Linked DNA regions of Arthrobacter globiformis. The protein of the gene in region 2 interacts with the protein of the main gene of each other region in a pairwise test. Links are inferred from orthologs where the notes say so. Each region holds a gene or a part of one and is shown on either strand. Other genes may lie near its edges.

Evidence for each region.
Region 1: the proteins of nadE (region 2) and dnaA interact in binary tests that used the Escherichia coli proteins (3 or more experiments, as listed by UniProt). The link is inferred for Arthrobacter globiformis from one-to-one orthologs.

The regions. Positions count from the first base shown.
Region 1 is NZ_JAUSZX010000001.1:232,050-235,740, reverse strand. What follows is about bases 228-3,139. They hold dnaA (chromosomal replication initiator protein DnaA), read right to left. Parts: upstream 2,439-3,139; coding sequence 1,017-2,438; downstream 228-1,016. Other genes in these bases: rnpA (ribonuclease P protein component), read left to right, coding at 3,088-3,139; rpmH (50S ribosomal protein L34), read left to right, coding at 2,910-3,047; dnaN (DNA polymerase III subunit beta), read right to left, coding at 228-480. In the rest of the region: more of dnaN, read right to left, coding at 1-227; more of rnpA, read left to right, coding at 3,140-3,513; membrane protein insertion efficiency factor YidD, read left to right, coding at 3,506-3,691. UniProt on the Escherichia coli protein: Plays an essential in the initiation and regulation of chromosomal replication. Binds in an ATP-dependent fashion to the origin of replication (oriC) to initiate formation of the DNA replication initiation complex once per cell cycle.
Region 2 is NZ_JAUSZX010000001.1:836,311-840,016, forward strand. The notes cover bases 780-3,706. They hold nadE (ammonia-dependent NAD(+) synthetase), read right to left. Parts: upstream 2,707-3,706; coding sequence 1,852-2,706; downstream 780-1,851. Other genes in these bases: QFZ23_RS03950 (cupredoxin domain-containing protein), read left to right, coding at 780-818; QFZ23_RS03955 (NADP-dependent oxidoreductase), read left to right, coding at 915-1,829; QFZ23_RS03965 (LacI family DNA-binding transcriptional regulator), read right to left, coding at 2,765-3,706. In the rest of the region: more of QFZ23_RS03950, read left to right, coding at 1-779. UniProt on the Escherichia coli protein: Catalyzes the ATP-dependent amidation of deamido-NAD to form NAD. Uses ammonia as a nitrogen source.

The DNA of each region.
Region 1 (3,691 bases), 600 kb from region 2 along the record:
CTCGATCTCCATCCGCACGCCCGTGAGGATGGGAAGGGTGTCGTCCTTGCTCGCGGCGATGATCACTTGGGATACAGCCTGGGCGAACGCGTCACCGGCGACAGTTCCGGTGATGGTGGGCAGCGCAGGCAGCGGCGGGTATTCAGCCTCGGGCATGGTGGCCAGGTGGAAGCTGCTTCGGCGGCAGGTGAGTGTCACCTTGTTGCCGTCGGTTTCGATGTCCACCGGCGCCGAGGGCAGGCTGCGGCAGATGTCCGCCAGGAGCCGGCCGGAGACCAGGATGGTGCCTTCCTCCCTGATGTCGGCAGGAATTTCAAGCCGTGCGGAGGTCTCGTAATCGAAGCTGGACAGGCTGACGGTTCCGGATTCGGCCTTGAGGAGGAGGCCGGAGAGCACCGGTACGGGCGGCCGCGGAGACAACGACCGGGCTGTCCATGTGACGGCTTCTGCCAGGACGTCCCGTTCGACTCTGAACTTCACGGAAGGGTGCCGCCTTTCATTGCTGCTGCCATTTTCTGAACGGGAACTCGCAAGGAGCCCACAAGACCGTTGCCCCCAAGTCCCTGAACCTGCATGGTCCGCGCATGGCCGACCGCGAACAAACCCAGGGATGGGAGCGCTGCAGACAGCTTAGCCGGAACTACAAGGATTTCCCCATCCCCGCCAGTGATGCCAGCTCTGCCGGCAGCCTGGTGGCCGATGCTTGGGCCGGTGCGTGGAGGTCGCGGAAGGAGATTGTTGTTTGAGGGAATTCGATTTTTTGGGATTAGTAGTGTTAATAACTGCTGTGGAAACTGTGGATAAGTCGGTTTCACGGCTCGGATCCGCGGTTAAGCCCTGTTCATGGACTGTGGGTTCGGCACGTTTTAAACAGGCTGTGGATGTTGACAAGATTTTGGCCCGGTTCCGTGATCCACAGACGCCTTAAGGGTTTTAAGCCCATTAACCGCGGTTGTCCCCTTAACTGTCCACAGGGTTATCCACACGCACCTGTTAATAAGGTAAAGAACCTTGGATCAGGAGTCGCGCTGCTGCTGCTTGATCCGGTTGGTGAGCTCGGTGACCTGGTTGTAAATCACACGACGCTCGGCCATGAGTTCACGGATCTTGCGGTCGGCGTGGATCACGGTGGTGTGGTCGCGTCCGCCTAGCTCCTGGCCGATCTTCGGCAGCGACATGTCGGTCAGTTCGCGGCACAGGTACATGGCGATCTGCCGTGCCGTCACCAGCGTCCGGGTCCGGGACTTGCTGCAGAGCTCCTCCATGCTGAGCTTGAAGTAGTCCGCCGTCTGCTGCAGGATCTGGGCCGACGTGATTTCCTGGGCGCCGTCGTCGGTGATGAGGTCCTTGAGCACCATCTCGGCGAGAGCGACGTCCACCGGCTGGCGGTTGAGGCTGGCGAATGCCGTGACGCGGATGAGGGCGCCTTCGAGTTCGCGGATGTTGCTGGCGATCTTCGAAGCGATGTACTCCAACGCGTCGTCCGGGGCGGAGAGGCCTTCGCTGAGGGCCTTCTTCCGGAGGATGGCGATGCGGGTTTCCAGCTCAGGCGGCTGGATGTCCGTCAGCAGGCCCCACTCGAAGCGGGACTTCATCCGGTCCTCGAAACCTGCCAGCAGCTTGGGCGGCTGGTCCGAGGTGATGACCACCTGCTTGTTGTTGTTGTGCAGCGAGTTGAAGGTGTGGAAGAACTCCTCCAGCGTCCGGTCCTTGCCGGCCAGGAACTGGATGTCATCGATCAGGAGGACGTCGACGTTGCGGTACGTCGTCTTGAAGCTGGCGCCTTCATCGTCACGGATCGAGTTGATGAAGTCGTTGGTGAATTCCTCGGAGTTGACGTACCGGACGCGGATCCCGCTGTAAAGGCGCCGGGCGTAATGGCCGATGGCGTGCAGCAGGTGGGTCTTACCCAGACCCGAGTCGCCATAGATGAACAGCGGGTTGTAGGCCTTGGCAGGGGCTTCTGCCACGGCGACGGCGGCGGCATGGGCAAACCGGTTGGAAGATCCGATCACGAAGGTGTCGAAAACGTACTTGGGGTTGAGGCGGCCGAATTCGTGCGAAGTGCTCGGCAGCATGGGCTGGGGCTTCAGCTCAACGGAGGGATCGTTTGCGAGGGAAAGCTCGACGGCGGGTTCCGGCTCTTTGTGGATGGGCACCAGATCGGTGTCGACGTCGATCGCGCAGCGGATGTCGTCCGAGAAGACGTTGCGGAGCGCGTCATCGAGAGCGTCCTTGACCTGGGTCTGGAGCACTTCCCGGGTCAGTTCGTTCGGCACTGCAACGAGAAGGGTGGAACCGATGAGGCCCTGGGCCTGCGCGAGGATGACAAAGCCGCGTTGCCGGGGCGAAACGCGGTCGTCCTGTTCGAGAAGATTCACCACGCGCCGCCAGGAACTTCCGACAGTGTTGGCGTGGTTGGCTTCGTCTACTGTCATCAAATTTGGTTCCTCAAAGCTTGCTGCCTGCATTACATGCAACCGCAAGCCCGGAACCAGGGTCCTGGCCCGGCTTAATCCACAGGGTTATGCACAGTCCGTGGATAATCGGCTACTGGGACACTCTAGGGGATGAAAAGCCTAGAAGATAGCTGGGAAGTGCCTTGTGGATAATTACACCGTTGTGGTTCGAAAACGGCCATTGTGAGCTGCTTCATCCACAGGTTCGGCACCCCGTTAGCCACAGCTGGGGAAACACGGCGGGTGGCTTGCTGGTTTGACTCCCTGCGGCGTTTTGCCCTAACGTTGTGGAGTCCTTTGTGCCTGCTTTCTGAACCCATTTTGGACTTCCGGACGCTCCGCGTGTTCCGGGAAATTCAGGGGAAGCAGACACATACAAAACTTAGCGTCGGCCAGTTCTTCCCCTTACTGATCGGGTGGGCGCACCTTTGATCCACTGGAGTAACTAACGTGAGCAAGCGGACTTTTCAGCCGAATAACCGCCGTCGGGCCAAGAAGCACGGCTTCCGCCTTCGTATGCGCACCCGTGCCGGCCGTGCCATTCTGGCCGCCCGCCGTGGCAAGGGTCGCACCGAACTGTCGGCCTAAATACTGACTTGTCGGTCTTCTTCCTTCTGCGAGATTAGCGGTGCTTGCCACCCGGAACCGCCTGAGGACTTCAACCGATTTTTCAACAACTGTACGTTCCGGCGTCCGCAATGGACGCCGGAACGTAGTGTTATATACGGCAACTATTGGAGCCGACGAACCCAGCCGCATCGGCTTCATCGTTTCCAAAGCTGTCGGGAACGCTGTTGCCAGGAACCTCGTTAAGAGGAGACTTAGAGAAGCCGGCGCTGTCTCGCTGCGCGAGTACGGCACCGGATTCGCTATTGTGGTGCGTGCTTTGCCCGCCTCGGCAACAGCCAGCTGGGATGAACTCCTGGCGGATTACAACGCCGCTTTGGAAAACACCATGAGGCGGCTGGCTGGCCGCCTTCCGGCAGTGACTGGAAAACGGCCAGCTGGAACGCCACAGGACGCAACAACACAGGAAGGGACACAGCGTGCTTGACCCGACTGCCGCCGTCGTCCATTCCCCCAAGTCCGCAGCAGCGGCCGCGGGCAGCTTCATCTGGAACCTGCCCCGCAGTATCCTCATTCTTCTGCTTCTGGCCTACCGCAAGGTGGTTTCGCCCTTGTACGGCCAGGTCTGCCGCTTCTTTCCCTCGTGCTCGGCCTATGCGCTTGAA
Region 2 (3,706 bases):
TCCAGGTCGGCTCGGAGTCCTCAGATCAGGCCATCCAGGGCATGTTCTTCCTTCCGTCGAACATCTATATCAACGCCGGAGACAGCATCCAGTGGGTGGCAAACTCCGCAGAAATCCACACCGTCACATTCCTGGCCAAAGGCCAGCCGCTCAAGCCGTTCAACCCTTTTGATCCGAAGCAACTGGGCCGGCAGGGCGGCACAACGTATGACGGCCACTCGTACTACAACTCCGGAATCATGGCCAATGTCTCCAACACCGGCTTCAAAGCGGTGGAGCATTACACCCTGAGGTTCACGCACGCCGGCAACTTCACGTACTACTGCGTCGTTCATGGCAAGGCGATGAAGGGTGCTGTCCACGTGCGGGCTGCCGGAACCGAGTACCCGTTCACCCAGTCGCAGTACGACCGCCAGACCAAGAAGGAGGAACGGAAGATCGTGCGGGACGGCGAGAAGCAATGGGAGGCTGCCCGCAAGCAGGCCAGCAACCACAAGGTGATCGCCGGAACGGACAACGAAACCGCCATGCTGATGCGGTTCGTCCACCACGAGATTGTCGTCCACCTCGGTGACACTGTGACCTTCGCGAACACCGGGATGGGTGCGCCGCACACTGTAACGTTCGGCCGCGAGCCAGCGAACATATTCGCCCCAGTGGGAAGTCCCAAGAACTTTAGGGGCGGGGACCTCAGCTCCGGCCTGATGGAACCAGGCGCCAAGTTCACCGTGACGTTCAACAAGGTCGGCGAGTTCGATTACATCTGCGCGCTCCACGACTACATGGGCATGGTGGGGGAGGTGGAAGTTCTGCCCTGACCGGATTCGATGAGGCGATCTGGCTCCTTGTAGTGCCTGAACCGTCCTGCCTACGCTTTCACTACAGCGCAGGACAGCACCGAAGGAGCCAGAGTCATGAGCACACGGGTCTACTTTGAGGAATACGGCGATCCGCAGGTCCTGAAGGTGGGCACGGAGAAGCTGGCCGATCCGGGTGACGCCCTGGTGCGGGTGGAATTCCGGGCGGTCAGTGTAAACCCCGCGGACTGGAAGCTCGTGGCGGGCTACCTGAAAAAGTGGGTTCCCCTGGACTTTCCGGCGGTGCCCGGCAGCGAGGCGGCCGGCGTCGTGACCGCCGTCGGACCCGCATTCGAGGGGTTTGCGGTGGGTGACGAGGTCATGTGGAACGGATGGCTGGGCGGCTACCGGACTGAAACCGTGGTGCCGGCGGACCAGCTGACCCCCTTGCCGGCGGGTGTGGACTTCGAGCAGGCTGCCTGCATCCCGGTGGCAGGAGGCACGGCGTACTCGGCCCTGAAGCAGCTCGCCGTGGGAGCCGGGGACACCGTGCTAATCCATGGCGCCGCCGGCGGGGTTGGCTCGGCCGCGGTCCAGATCGCGCAGGCCTTCGGTGCCCGGGTGATCGGCACCGCGTCGGAGGCCAACCAGGAGTACCTTGGCGAGCTTGGCGCCGAACCCGTGACGTACGGCCCAGGTCTCGCCGACCGGGTCCGGGCGTTGGCCGAGGACGCCGGAACGGTCACGGCAGTCCTGGACACCGTGGGGAGCGAGGACTCGCTGGCAGCAACAGCCGAGCTGTTCCCGGCCGCCGGCCGGGCGGTGACCACCGTTCCGGGCGAGCAGTCATCCACGGCCGGGCTGGTCGCCGTTCAGCAGCTGGATGGCCGGGTGGCCGAAGTGGGGACGCTCGCCGCCGAAGGACAGATCACCTTCACTATCGCGCACCGGATGCCGCTGATCGAGGCCGCCGACGCACTCGAAATCAGCCGCAGTGGCCATGGCCGCGGGAAGATCCTGCTGCTGCCCTAGGTGCGCTGCCCAGCTAAACGGCTTAGAGTCCTGCCCTGGCCTCTTCCGGACCCTCGTGCTTCCACCAGGTGTCGAAGATGCTGACCGGAACAGTGCGCTTGTGCCGGGTCCGCAGGTATTTCTGTTCGATCAGCTCCGCTGCGCTGTCGCCCACGTCGCGGCCCTCGAGGTAGTCGTCGATCTGGTCGTAGCTCAGGCCCAGTTCGTCCTCGTCAGTGCGGCCGGGCCTGTCGTCCAGGAGGTCGGCCGTGGGCACCTTCTTCCACACCCGCTCCGGGGCGCCCAGATGCTCCAGCAGGGCACGGTTCTGCCGCTTATTCAGGCCGAACAGCGGCAGGATGTCGGCCCCGCCGTCGCCGTACTTGGTGAAGAACCCGGTGACGGATTCGGCGCCGTGGTCGGTGCCGATGACGAGGTAGTTGTGTTCCCCGGCCAGGGCGTACTGAGCGATCATGCGCGTGCGTGCCTTGGTGTTGCCCTTGTGGAAGTCAGAGATCCCGTTGCCGACCGTCTTTTCGAACTCGTCCTCGAAGCCGTCGACGGCGGCGGAAATGTTGAAGGTCCATTCCTTGGAGGCCTTGATGAAATCCAGGGCCACCCGCGCGTCCTCCTCGTCGTGCTGGACGCCGTAGGGAAGGCGGACCGCCACGAACTGCGCGTCCGTACCCTCTGACTGCAGCTCTTCGACGGCGAGCTGCGCGAGGCGCCCCGCGAGCGACGAGTCGAGGCCGCCGGAGATGCCCAGCACAAAGCCCTTGGTGCCGGTGGCCCTGAGGTACTCCTTGAGGAAAGTGACGCGTTTGCGCACCTCCTCTGCGGGATCGATCTGGGGCTGGACGCCCATTTCTTCGATGATCTTGGCTTGGAGTGTGCGCATGGGAAACAGCCTAGTCAGCGGAATCCGCAAGGCTCAACTGTTTCCGCCTGAGTCCCGGCTAGCGTGCAGCCGGTGCTGGGCCGGTGGAGCCCCGGACCGTCAGATGTGTCGGCATGACGGAGCGGCTTCGCGTGATGCCTCCAGCGAGCGGGTTCAGCTGGGCCAGCAGCATGGACACCGCGACGCGGCCAGCCTGTTCGATCGGGGAGGCCATGGTGGACAGCGGCGGGTTGCAGAAATCGGCGCCGAAGATGTCGTCACAGCCCACGATGCTCATGTCCTGCGGCACCCTGAGACCGCGTTCGCGGAGGCGCTGGAGCATTCCGATGGCGATGAGGTCGTTGAAGGCGATGCAGGCCGTGACGCCGCTGTGCACGGCCGCGTCGGCGGCCGCGGCACCGGATTGCGTCTTCGGGGCGAAGGGACCCAGCCTGCGCACCTCCACGCCGCGCTCTTCCGCCGCATCGGACAGCGTGGCCCACCGCCGGGTGCTGGACTGGGAGGTTGCCGGGCCGGCGATGTATGCCACCCGGGAGTGGCCCAGCGAGATGAGGTGGTCGAGAGCCTGGCTGGTGGCGGCAGGCGTGTCGATGATGACCGCGGGGACACCGGAAACGTCACGGTTGATCGTGACCATGGGCATCCGGGCGGCGGCAGCGGCGAGGGTATCGTCATTGAGTCGGGAGGCTGCCACGATCACGCCGTCGGCGCTCTTGCGCAGCTGCTCCAAAGTGCTGGCCTCAACCTCGTCCGATTCCTCGGTGTCCACCAGAAGCTGGGTGTACCCGGCCGCCTTGAGCTGGAGCTGAGTACCCCTGATGAGGTCGAAATAGAACGGGTTGGTGATGTCCGGAACCATGACGCCCACGGCGCCGGTGCGGCCGGAACTGAGCGCCTTCGCCTGCGAATTCGGTGTGTAGTTGAGTTCGACGGCGGCCGCCTGGATCCGCTGCCGGGTGCGGACATTGACGCGGTCCGGGTTGGTCAGGGCCCGTGACAC